One region of the Enteractinococcus fodinae genome, then DNA from elsewhere that is predicted to be linked to it. Evidence: riboswitches for the same ligand, from Rfam matches in the RefSeq annotation. Region 1 holds a riboswitch; each other region holds the start of a gene.

Region 1 (4,199 bases):
GACATGAGCGCTTCCGTCAGGGCGATGTAGGAGTTCGCGTCGAACCGACCGGCCAAGTCCTGAGCCTTGTAGTTCAGGTAGGACTCAACTTGGTAGCGACCCTGCCGGGCTGCAACCGGGGAGCCCAGCGGGTTCTCATTACCTTGAAACTTGCGACCGAAGCGCACGTTGAGTTCCGGCTCGGAACGATAGTTAATGTGGGCGATTCGACGCGCAATCCCCAGGCCTTGAATTGGTGCCGGTCCGCCGTAGTAGTCTCCGCCCTTGAAGTTTGGATCTAGCCGAATGGCTTCGACTTGTGCTTGTGCAAACGCGATCTGTTCGGCGGTGGATTGCCCGCCGCAGGCGATGACTCCAACACCCGAAACACGATCCGGATACATTGCGGCCCACTCCAGAGCACGCCCACCACCCATGGACCCTCCCAGCACCGCGTGGAAGCGTTCAATCCCAAGGATGTCGGCAAGCTTGGCTTCGGCGTTTACAGCATCCCGGATCGTAACGAACGGGAACCGTGACCCGTAGGGCCGGTTGTGCTCATCTAACGATGAAGGGCCGGTTGACCCGTAGCACCCGCCGACCATATTGGTCGCAATGACAAACCATTTATTGGTATCGATGGGCTTGCCGGGCCCAACCAGGTATTCCCACCAGCCCGCTTCGGGCGCCAGTTGCGAAGACGCTACATGGCTGTCACCGGTGAGGGCATGCTGGATCAGGATGGCATTGGTTTTTGTCTTGTTGAGGGTCCCCCAGGTTTCATAGGCAAGCTCAACATTTGGCAGGTACCCGCCGGTCTCAAAATGTAATTCGCCAATCGCGACTGTGGTGAGCGCTGACTGGCCTACGTATGTCGCCGGGTCGGTCACTGATTCTAGATCCAATGACATGACCTCACTCCTTGTTAGTTCGTGGCAACGGCATCAAAGCCGGACTGCAGATCGTCGAGAATGTCTGTGATGTCTTCGATGCCTACCGAGAGACGGACCAGGCTCGGGTTGACACCGGCTGCTAGCTGCTCAGCTTCAGAAAGCTGACTGTGGGTCGTGGTAGCCGGATGAACAACAAGTGACCGCACATCTCCGAGGTTCGCGACCAGTTTGTGCAACGTCAGCGATTCAGCAAATTTCTGTCCTGCGGTCGCGCCACCGACGATATTGAAGGCCACTATTCCGGAGGTACCGTTGGGCAAGAGCTGCTGCGCCCGGTCGTACCAGGGGGAAGATTTCAGCCCGGAGTATTGCACGCTTTCGACCTGCGGGTGCGCCTCGAGCCATTCAGCAACTCGCTGTGCATTTGCTATGTGGCGTTCCATGCGCAGCGAAAGCGTTTCGAGCCCTAGGTTGATCAAATACGCACTAAACGGTGAGGCTGAATTCCCCATGTCACGCAACAGCTGGGTGCGGATGCGCAAGATGTAGGACAGGTTTGCCCCCAGTGGGCCGTTGGGGCCAAAATCGGTTCCGAACACCAAGCCGTGATAAGACTCATCGGGTTCGTTAAACCATGGGAATTTTTCAGGATTGGCTGTCCAGTCGAAATTGCCGGAGTCCACGATGACCCCACCCAGACCGTTGGCGTGACCGCTGAGGTATTTGGTGGTGGAGTGGATGACTACATCGGCTCCGTGTTCAAACGGACGGATGAGCGTTGGCGGAGTTAAGGTCGAGTCCACGATCAGCGGGATACCGGCTTCATGTGCGATATCGGCCACCGCTGGAAGGGCGAGCACATCGGCCTTAGGGTTGCCTAAGACTTCTGAAAAGAGTGCTTTGGTGTTGGGTTTGATCGCTTGGCGCCACTCGTCGAGGTTGTGCGGATCTTCGACGAAGATCGTTTCAATACCCAACCGTGGCAGCGTGTGTTTGAACAAGTTTTGCGTCCCGCCATACAGCGAGGCCGAGACCGCAACCGAGTCACCGCTACCAGCCACGTTCAGGATGCTCAGCGTCGTGGCTGATTGTCCTGAGGACAGCAGCACCGCACCAACGCCACCTTCCAAGGCGGCTATCTTATTTTCGACCGCATCGGTTGTGGGGTTTGTGATGCGGGAATAAATCGGTCCCAGCTCGGAGAGTCCGAAACGGCCGGCGGCAGTGGCAGTATCAGGAAAATTGAAGCTGGTCGTCTGGTAGATGGGCAGCTGTGTCGAGCCGTACTCAGAATCCACATCCATTCCAGAGTGGATCTGACGGGTCGAGATACCCCAAGTGGACTGATCAGTGATGTCGCGTTGTGCCAAGTGGAAAGACTCCTTCATACCTTCAAGGGGTCTTCTCAACGCCCGTCTGCCGCGCAGCTAATGACGTGCGCGAAGACCCGCGCTTGTCTCAATTTGTCATGAGACCTGGTCCTCACCCGGGGCACCCCACCGCGGTGGAGGGTTGCCGGTCAGTAAGCCGGGGCATATTTACTGACACTCGTGACCAACACCCACTACTATGCCAGAAATCAATCAAAATGGCGACTTCTGAGACCGGTTATCCACACCGTGGGCTGAATTTATGATGTACGCAATAATTCGGACTGATCAACGCTCCAAAATCGAGATGACAAGTTGTATTGTTGTCGTATGGAACAACTCGGATACTTTGATCAGATCACCGCTGATGACCTGAAAGCCATGGCCGCAGCCACCGGGCCAAAGGTCACTATATTTCTGCCGACCGCTCCACCACAACATCAACCCCAAGATACCGCCACCCGTGTTAAGTCACTGGTCAAGGAAGCACGACGGAAACTCGTCAATGCTGGGGTCCCCGAATCAGACGCCAAAGATATGTTGGCTTCCTTTGATGCCATCGCCACTGATGCGCCGTTCTTACGTCAGCAGGGTGAATCACTTGCCCTTTTCGCTGCCAAAGGCCTGAACCTCATCTATCGGCTCGGCGTTCCCGTGTCCGAATACACCCATGTCGCAGAACACTTCGTGCTGCGCCCGATTTCTGAAGCCCTCACCAAATCCCACGCGTACTATATTCTGGCGATCTCACGCAAGAAAGTACGCGTCCTTGATGCCACTAAAGACTCGGTGGTCCAGCTCGATCTGCAAGACATCGTTCCGGAATCACTTGAAGACGTCGTCGACACTGACGATCGTCAATCTCAGCTGCAAAACCGCTCACTTGGCGGTGCGGGCCCCGTCTTCCACGGCCACGGTGGGGCAGCTGACAACCAAGAAGTCGAAATTGAACGATTTTTACAAGAAGTCGGCTCATCTCTTGGAGATCTCCTCGGCAGGGCTCGCTCCCAGCCGATGGTCCTAGCTGGCGTTGCCGAAAACGTTGCATCGGTTAAAGCTGCATCGTCCTACCCGGTGGTTGCCGAAGATTTCATCTCAGGTAATCCAGACGTTTCAACGAACCGCGAATTGCAGCAAGCCGGTTGGGACGTGGTGCGCCCGCACTTTGCTGCCAATGATGACGCAGCATACGAGCGTTTCGCAGATGTTTCCGGCACCGGTCTGGGTGAAACACAGCCAGATCTTATCCGCGAGGCGGCAGTTGCTGGTCGTGTGGACACGTTATTTATTAACCCGTCGCTGAACGCCTCGGACGGCACCGGGGACGTGAACACGGCGATCTTGCACACCAAACTCAATTCCGGAGATATCGTCATCATCTCCGATGGTCGTGTTGAAAACGTTGCGGCGCTCATGCGCTACTAGAAACCCCACGCACCAAATACCCCTCGAGAAATGTTTCGACGTTTTTCGAGGGGTTTTGCGTACCCTGTCCCATCCCCCAACGCAACGAATGGCGCCGGATTCTAGTAATACAGCGCAGCGGCAAAGTTTTTTCTAAAGTCCCTTGTGACAGGCAGAAATACTGCCGGACGGGCATGCCACAAAACAGCATAATGTGACACATTTCAATTTCAACGGCGCTTTCGTGACATGCTGATGAACATGCGCTTGGATCATGTTTCTTATGCTGTAGGTCCGGAAGGACTCCATGCCACCGCCGATAGGATGGCCGAGCTTCTCGGCGTCGATTGGGTCAACGGTGGGGTACACCCGCGTTTCGGGACGCGCAACCTCTTTTTCCCGATGAAAAACCGACAATACTTTGAGATCGTTGAGGTGCTGGAACACCCAGCAGCCGAAAAGGCGCCCTTCGGGCAGGCCGTTCGAGCTCGTTCGAATATGGGCGGCGGTTGGATGGGCTGGGTCGTTTCCGTAGACGACATGGCACCGTTTG
Region 2 (4,199 bases), 1.8 Mb from region 1:
CGCGCGGACCCGAGGAGATGGTGTACTGGCGGGGCTGGCGATACCCGTCGGGCAGATCCACGGCGATCGACACATACTGGCCCGTGTAGTGACTGGGCACCTGACCGTCCAGCGGGGCCAACAGCAGCGAAAAGATCTCATCGGATTCTTCAAACCGTTCGACCACCCGGTACGGACGGTAGGGTTCTTCAGGATCAGTGCCGGCCTGGGCATAGAGCTTGGCTTCTTCAGCGATCAGGGCGGTGGCAAACAGCCAGTACACTTCATCCCAGGCGGCTGCAATTTCTGGAGTCGCGGCATCGCCGAGGACTTTGGCAACCGCGCCCAGTAGATACCGCCCGACGATCAGATACTGCGAGGCAGTAATCCCCAGTGAGACGTGTTTGTGGGCGATCCGTTGCATGACCGGGGTGAAGTCGGGGGCATCCGGGTCGATGAGATGGACCGCGAAGGCGACGACGGAGGCCGCTAATGCTTTGGGTTGCTCGCCGATCGCCTGGTTGGCTTGGTTGAAAACATTGAGCAGTTCCGGGTGGGCGGCAAACATATCGCGATAAAACAACGCGGTCGCTTCATCGGCGATCTCGGCGACTACACCGGCGGTTTCTTTCACCACGGCTTCAGATTCTGGTGACAGTTTCATGATGGCTTCAGCTCCTTCGACAATGCTCCGCGGCGCGGAGGTGCAGGTAGAGCCATTGTCGGCCAGCTGAGAGGTACGCTGCAGCGGTTTCCACCGTGTTTAATCCCGCAGGAGCAAACCCTGTCGTCAGGTCAGAGGCACTGAGAAACAGGTTGTTAACATTCATGCGTGGACGACCCACTCGAGTTTGTGTTGGATCGCGCTGCAGGCAGCCGGTGATTGGTATCGAGGGAGCCTTAGGAGGCTTCCTCAGTGGCTTGAAAATCTTCCCAGAGTTCCGATATGTCGAGATCGAATGCGGTTTTTTTGAGGCCGCCGATGTATCCTTCAAACCACTCCTGCACCTCTTCTGACTGGTAGGCCGCCCGTAGAGCTTCGTATTTTTCAGGCTCATTCTCGGCAAAGTCAGACGCTGCGGCAATCACCACGGTATAAGGTATTTGAGCTTCTGCATCTTCTTCGATCAGCAATGGTTCAGTAGCCTCTACCTCGAGATCTGCTTCTGCGATAAGCCTGGTGAATGAAAAGCCTGCGTCCACATCAGGAAGGATTTGTGCCAGGGATTGCTGGTCTACTTCGACGAAATCATATTCGTTCGGGTTATCGATAATGTCTTCTTGAGAAATCTGGGTGACGTCCTGAGAGGTATCCACTTCCAAGAGGCCAGCTTCGTGCAATAGCAGAAGTCCTCGCCCGTTGTTCGCGCGATCTACGGGGAGAGCAATTTGCGCGCCGTGTGGTAGCTCTTCCACGGTATCGTGTCGCTCGGAGTAGATACCTGCGGGGGCTTGAAATACTGCGAGTAGTGGCTCGACATCTAGATCGTAATCGTCATTGAACTGTCGCAGATATGCCAAATGCTGGAAGTAGTTGACATCATACTCACCGTTGGAAACCACTTGATTCGGCTGGACTATATCGGTGACGTAGGTGGGCTCTAAGGTCCAGCCTTCCGCTTCCAGGATGTCGGAGGCTATGTTCGTTGGTTCCTGGAACGGGCCAGACTCCGTGAGGATCATCGAAATGGTCTGATCATCATCATTAGCTAATCCGCAAGAACTTAGGGCAAGGATTCCGGCAGCACTCACGGCTCCAAATAGCAGTTTCGAAGGTGTGCGATGTGGGACAGTCATGAATTCATCTCTCTATGGATCGAGTCGAAGGAACATACTCGCCGGGCGGCGGTGAAGTTCCATAAGGATGAGGTGCGCTTCGGCAGTGATGCGACAGATCGTGTTCACCTTGTCGCCGCGTCTGGGTATCTAGGACGATCCGCAATACGAGGTGTGCTGTTCCCAGGTAAACGTCGGCGCGACAAACATGGAAGAAACAGAAAATGCGATCACAAAAAGGCTCCATCGTTGCTGGCGGTAGCACCGGACCCCTAGGGGAGGTTGCTGCGACGTCGTTGAGCCAGATCTCTCAGTCGCTCTGGATGGTAATGATCCGTGTTCACGGATCGAGAGTCACTCTACATCGAAGGGGATGGGGAAACGTCTCAGTCGGGTCTTAGGGCTGGCTGTGACCCAGGTCAGCGGCTACTCACAACATGTCGGCCGACATAAGAAACCCCGTCATTGCAACGTTGTAGGGTCAGAGGCCAAGCTATTGAGCTCGACGAAATACCTAGTTAGCAGTGTTAAGTAGTGTTGCGTCAGGTGAATATTTATGCCGACGCGGCAGGAGACCACGAACCACCCTCAGTGTTTAGTCTTGCGCAGGCTCAATCGATATTGCTCTGGGTCGCGCTGCAAATAGCCGGCGATTTGATCGACGAAGGGTTGCATCAGTACCTGGCCGAGTTGGACCAGCATGACTTGCATGACCTGGTCTTCTGCTTCGCGGGCCGTCGAAGCGATCCCGTGTCGACGCAGATCTTTAATCTGCCGTAATGCCATGCGGGTGAACCGCTCGGTAATGTCGGAACCCTCTCCATTGCCCTCGATGAGCATCATGCGCCGCAGATAGGCGGCTACCAGCGGGTTCGCGTCGATATGATCCATCAGCCGCTGATCGAGTTTCTTGACGACCCCGTCCACGGTAGCGTCGGTTTCTTTATATTCGATCGCTTTCTGAATGCCGTTAAGTAAATCATCCTCCACGGCCTGAATCAGCCCAGCTTTGGTGCCAAAATGATGCGTAATCAGCCCCACGGTGACGCCAGCGCGTGACGAGATGGCGCGCATTGAGGTGGCGTCGGCTCCGTTGAGCGCAAAAAGCTCCAGGGCCACCTGACGAATGCGGGCCTTGGCGGTCAAATCGGCGTTAAGATCGGCTGTCGGCATGGGACGCTACCTTTTTACGGTATGGTGTTTGAGGTCACAGCTTCCGTAACCTTCGGGTTCTATGGGGCATCTAGATTGTACGGTATATTGTACAAAAATATAGTCTGAGTGAACGTCATCACTGTTGAGGTGGACATGAAAGTCGTAGTGCTAGTGAAGCAGGTGCCTGACACCTATGAGAAACGCCAGATCGCGTTGGATACCGGCCTGTTGGCTCGGGAAGCATCCGAAAATGTGGTCGATGAAATCGACGAACGGGTCTGTGCTGTCGCGGCCGATCTGAAAAAAGACGGGACTGCGACCGAGGTCGTGGCGGTGACCATGGGTCCTGCTGACGCGGATAAAGCCATCCGGAAGGTGCTAGCACTGGCAGCAGATCGTGCCGTTCACGTGGTCGATGACGCGCTGGCAGGGTCGGATATGGTCCAGACCGCCCGCGTATTGGCCGAAGCGGCCAAAGACGCCGACATTATTTTGTCCGGTGCCGAATCCACCGATGGTCGCGGCGCCATGGTCCCAGCGATGATCGCTGAAATCTTGGGCCGTCCACACATCGTGGGCGCGGACTCGATCGAGATTGCCGACGGGACGATCACCGGTGTGACCAACACCGAAACCGAAAAAATCACGCTGTCGGCGACGACTCCAGCGGTCGTATCGCTGACCGAAAAGGCCGGCGAGCCAAAACTGCCAAACTTCAAAGCCATCCGTGAGGCCAAGAAGAAAGAAATCGCCGTAACCTCACTTGCTGATCTCGGTATTTCGGCCGGGCCAGATGCCGCGTATGTGCGTAACGTGATGGTTTCTGCCGCAGAACGCCCGCCGAAAGAGGCCGGCCAGAAGGTCTCGGGCGATACCGCTGCCACTGAACTTGTCGACTTCCTTGCCCAACGGCACTTGATCTAAGGAGCTTTCCTACGTGACGAAAGTACTTGCTTTAGTAACGAATGCAGAACCCGCTGAAGTACTGGGTGCCGCCTCAATCGTTGGCGACCCCGTCGCCGTGGTCACCTCGACTCCCGATGCCGAGACCATCGCAGCGCTGGGACAGGCCGGGGCCACCGAAATCTTTGTACACACCGGTCCAGAGGATCAGTTCGGTACCGCCGACGTCGCCGCCGGTGTAGCTGCTGTAAAACATTACGGCGCGTCACTGCTGCTCATGGCACATGGCCCGGTCAATGCCTCCTTTGCCGGTCGTATTGCCATCGCAGCCAAGGGCGCGGTCGCCGCTGATGCCACCGGGTTGTACTGGGATGCTGACGGCCAAG
Region 3 (4,199 bases), 1.8 Mb from region 1:
GGACCGAAAAGAACAAAGATGCCTGTCGAGTCTGGATGATATCTCACTCCGCTTGGTCTGCCGACAACCATCCGATCTCACATCGAAATGATTCCTCTATACCACCGGATGCTGCAAGCTGAGAGGGGACCAGGATGTGGGCCTGTTGCTCAGCGAGGAGGTGAGTACAGTCAAACAAAACATCAACTCTACCGACATTTGATTACGCGCATCTCGGGTCGATGGCGCACCTTGAGAATGCAAATGCGGGTATATCCTTTACACCTTGCGGCCCGAGGAGCGTATGCTTGTCGTTCCCAAGTGAAGGGACACCCGGAGAACCTGCACCAACATCACGCCGAGCTTGCCGAGAGCTTGTACGATAGCGCCGTGACCGATTATCAAATTGACACCGACAACATCCTGGCACGCCACCGTCAGCTGAGTGGTCTCAAAGCCCTGGCCACTTCGGGCCAGAAGCTGACCGAACGCAGCTTCGAGCTCTACGGACCGACAGCGACCGCCGAGTTTGCCAAATGGACGAGTCGTGCTGGGAACTTGGCGGCCAAACCCCAGGTAGTTCAGGTCGTGCAGGCCCATCAGCAGTTGATCCAGACGCACGGCGTCTACGGTTGGTTGCAGGTGTTGCTGACCGGTGCGGTCTATCAGTACCACCGTGATTTGAACATGCAGGGCCGGACCGGCGATGCAACGTACCTTTCCCGGCAACATGTTGACGACGTCTGCCGGCTCGGCACGCACATTGTGCTGAACTATGGGGCACCGACGATCGGGAATCGCAAATTACTCACACATTTTATGTCAGGAAACTACGCTCGCTTGGTGGATCGCATCCTGCCATCGGTGGGCGCTGAGCTCGGTCAAGAACTTTCCGGCGAAGCTCTGGAGCAAGGTGCGAACCCGGTGTTCCGATTGCCGCAAGAAGGCTTGCAGCTGGCCATCGTCCACGAATTGGACCTGCGTCCAATGGATGCGGACGAGCCCGTCCAGGATGACGGCTTCCCGCCCCAACCCGACCCAATCCGCCAAACCGATGTGTCCACCCTGGACGGTGCGGCCCAGCAGATGATCTATGAACTCTCCATGATCACGCGTGCACTCCAGGGAGACACTCCGCCGGAACCCTGGGATGAGACGCTAGTCCGTGCTCGTCTCGAAGCCACCATGGGCATCGCCTGGGCTTCGCAATGCCTCTACCCGCATCCCGAGGTCGCGTCCGAGGAACTTCGACAGATGTATGTCGAGGACCTCGTGGCCCGGGTCGAAAAACTTCAGGATCGTGGCGTCATCGGCACAGTCTCCTCCGATATCTTCGAAACTCGCCAGCTCGTTGAAGAAGCTGCCGAGGGCGACCCTGGCACCGCGGTGCTCTACGAGCGTGCCATGCGCCAGTCCGTGGATAATGCCGCCTGGGTCGTGTTGAACTGGGTACCGGATCTGCAAACGGCAGGTTTTCTGGCCCAGTTACTGCTGGACTATCAGTTCGATGTGTTCTTCGACGAGATAGAGACGCTAGAACTTCCATGAGACGCCTTAGCACCCGTCAAAGAGGCCTCGTCGCCCAGGTTTGAAGGGAGTGCATGATCTAGACAGCAGGGGAAATGAGCGGCCATGATGAAGCATTGCTCATTCGGAGGTCCCCATGCAGACGTTGCTAGACATGCTCATCCCCACCGTACCCGTGTGGGAAGTGATAGTCCGTGGGACGTTGACCTCTCTGGGCCTCATGTTGCTGCTATGAATCGTTGGACAGCGAGAATCCGGCGGTCTTGGACTGACCGATCTGCTCATCGTCCATGCGGCCGATGCCGCCGGGGTAGGTCTGCAAGGAGATGCTAGCTCACTTTCCGACATTCTGGTGCTCACCATCTTTTTCTGGAGCCTGGCGCTGGATGCCCTATCGTACCGCTGGCCGAGATTTGCGCGCATCGTCAAGGCTCGACCGAAACTGCTCGTTCAAGACTGCCAGATTAATCGGCGTGCGCGCCGGCGTGACTTTATGAATAATGAAAAGTTATGGCGACTTATGAAGATTCGTTGCTTCACTGAAGGTTATTTCTTGGCTCCCAATTGATGCATGTCGTGAATCGAGGCTATAGTGCAATACAGAATCTTGAGATCCGGCGTATAGCCCTAGCTACCCGGACAGCAACCCTCTCACCGTAGTGGGGTGCTCTAGGTGATGATTCGGCCCAGCGAAAAAATCGTGGGCAAGTATGGTGCCTCTCACTGAAGCTCCCCAATATGCGCGAGCTGTCGTGTGCGGAAGTGCCACGAATTTCATGAAACGAGTGAAAACCGATGACTTCTACTTCAACTATTGCACTACCAACGTTCGAACAGCTCCTACAAGCTACGGAACACGTTTCGCCCACTGACCTGCAATTACACCAACATTTTGCACCGGTGTTCGAAACGATCGCTGCTGGTGCAAGGCAACGGGAGCAAGACCATGAACTAGCGTTTGATGCCTTTGAAAAATTGCGGACCTCGGGTTTTACTCGCGTTCGTCTAGCTCGAGAGCATGGTGGAATTGGTGCATCCCTGCCGCAATTAGCCGAACTCTTAGTTGACCTCGGACAAGCAGATTCAAATTTACCTCAAGCCCTACACGGGCACTTCATGTTCACAGAACAGCATCAGAATGAATCTCAAGGGGCAGTCTCTGCATGGTGGCTTGCTGAGGTGGCCAAGGGCAAAATCTTTGGTAACGCCCTGGTTGAACTCCCCCCTGCAGCGGGCAAGCGCCCGGTGTATTGGACCGACGCGGAACCCACGTCCGGTGGAGTCATTGCTCATCTGACCGGCGACAAATTTTATTCAACTGGCGCGATCTTTGCCGACTACCTTCTCATTTCAGCGTCGCGTGCAGCTGATGAAGACGAAGGACCATTGTTTGCAATCGTCGACGCAGAACACCCTGGTGTCAAACGAATCGACGATTGGAATGGTTTTGGGCAACGACTCACCGCTTCGGGTACGACCATTCTCGACGAGGTTCCCGTGCTTGAAAACCGGCTCCAGGAATTCGATGTGCCCACCGGAGTGCTCTCGTACACGATCTTGTGGATCGCCTTAATTGCTACCCAAACCGGCATAGGCCAAGCGGCGATAAAAGATATTACCCAGTACGTTGCCACTCGACGCCGGACCTACAACCACGCAACAGCAGAGACCCCTGCAGAAGATCCTCTGGTACATGAAGTCATCGGGAAAGCCTCCGCCAAAGTGTCCGCAGCTCGACACATCGTGCGAGGTGTAGCAGCCGTTGCAGAGCAGTCCTATGTGCAAATTCAAGGGCATACCGATCTGGAAGACCCGGTCTTTCTAGATGCGCACACGAGAGCAAATATTGCACTATCTGAAGCTAGTCTGGTGGTCTCAGAACTCATTTTGGATGCCACCAATCAGATTTTTGAAGTCGGGGGAGCATCCGCGACGATCGCATCCAATCAATTGCACCAGCACTGGCTCAATGCGCGTACCATCGCTAGCCACACACCTTTAATTTATCGTACCCAGGCTGTGGGTAACTACCGAATCAACGGCGTGATCCCACCGCACCACTCGACTGCCCGGAACTCAGAACCGCGCCAGGGATAGATACCTGGCCGCTCGCTGCTGATAGTTCAGGGCGCACCATCCAACGACGGTGCGCCCTGAACCGCGAGAATAACACTACGGTGACCAGTTACGCGTTAGAACAGGCCTAGAATTTCGCCTTCATCGTTAACGTCCATCTTGTCGGAAGCGGGTTTAGCAGGCAGGCCAGGCATCGTCATCATGGCACCGGTCAGGGCCACGACGAATCCGGCACCGGCACGCAGGTTGAGCTCGCGCACGGTCACCCGGAACCCGTCAGGAGCACCCAAGGCTTTGGGATCGTCACTGAAGGAGTACTGGGTTTTTGCCATACATACGGGCATCTTATCGAGGCCGGCTTCTTCGAGTTGTTTCAGCTGCCGTTGAGCGGTCGAGGAGAAATCGACACCGTCGCCACCATACACGTTGGTCACGATGTGCTCGATGCGCTCCCGGATGCCGGTGTCTTCACCGAACATCGGCTGTACGGTGTCGTCGGAGTCCTTGAGAACCTCAGTCAGGTGGGAGGCCAGGGCTTTGGCACCTTCGCCACCATTGGCCCACACACTGACCACTTCGGCGTGGACATCGTGTTTGGCGCAGAAGTCTTTGACCCA

What was found. A riboswitch is a leader RNA that binds a small molecule or an ion and turns the genes downstream of it on or off. The one in region 1 is predicted to bind S-adenosylmethionine.
Region 2: another riboswitch for S-adenosylmethionine. It lies ahead of J2S62_RS00310 (MetQ/NlpA family ABC transporter substrate-binding protein); the one in region 1 lies ahead of J2S62_RS08690 (O-acetylhomoserine aminocarboxypropyltransferase/cysteine synthase family protein).
Region 3: another riboswitch for S-adenosylmethionine. It lies ahead of J2S62_RS00155 (acyl-CoA dehydrogenase family protein); the one in region 1 lies ahead of J2S62_RS08690 (O-acetylhomoserine aminocarboxypropyltransferase/cysteine synthase family protein).

Annotation. Positions count from the first base shown of each region.
Region 1 is NZ_JAVDYJ010000001.1:1,867,128-1,871,326, forward strand. Features, by position in the region: gene metX (homoserine O-acetyltransferase MetX) at 1-890, opposite strand, end outside; gene J2S62_RS08690 (O-acetylhomoserine aminocarboxypropyltransferase/cysteine synthase family protein) at 905-2,242, opposite strand; SAM riboswitch class IV at 2,317-2,428, opposite strand; gene J2S62_RS08695 (baeRF3 domain-containing protein) at 2,573-3,667, shown strand; gene J2S62_RS08700 (VOC family protein) at 3,902-4,199, shown strand, end outside.
Region 2 is NZ_JAVDYJ010000001.1:65,449-69,647, forward strand. Features, by position in the region: gene J2S62_RS00305 (globin domain-containing protein) at 1-643, opposite strand, end outside; gene J2S62_RS00310 (MetQ/NlpA family ABC transporter substrate-binding protein) at 880-1,776, opposite strand; SAM riboswitch class I at 1,996-2,085, opposite strand; gene J2S62_RS00315 (TetR/AcrR family transcriptional regulator) at 2,344-2,928, opposite strand; gene J2S62_RS00320 (electron transfer flavoprotein subunit beta/FixA family protein) at 3,037-3,834, shown strand; gene J2S62_RS00325 (electron transfer flavoprotein subunit alpha/FixB family protein) at 3,848-4,199, shown strand, end outside.
Region 3 is NZ_JAVDYJ010000001.1:35,651-39,849, reverse strand. Features, by position in the region: gene J2S62_RS00160 (hypothetical protein) at 370-1,527, shown strand; SAM riboswitch class IV at 2,110-2,223, shown strand; gene J2S62_RS00155 (acyl-CoA dehydrogenase family protein) at 2,302-3,603, shown strand; gene J2S62_RS00150 (formate--tetrahydrofolate ligase) at 3,699-4,199, opposite strand, start outside.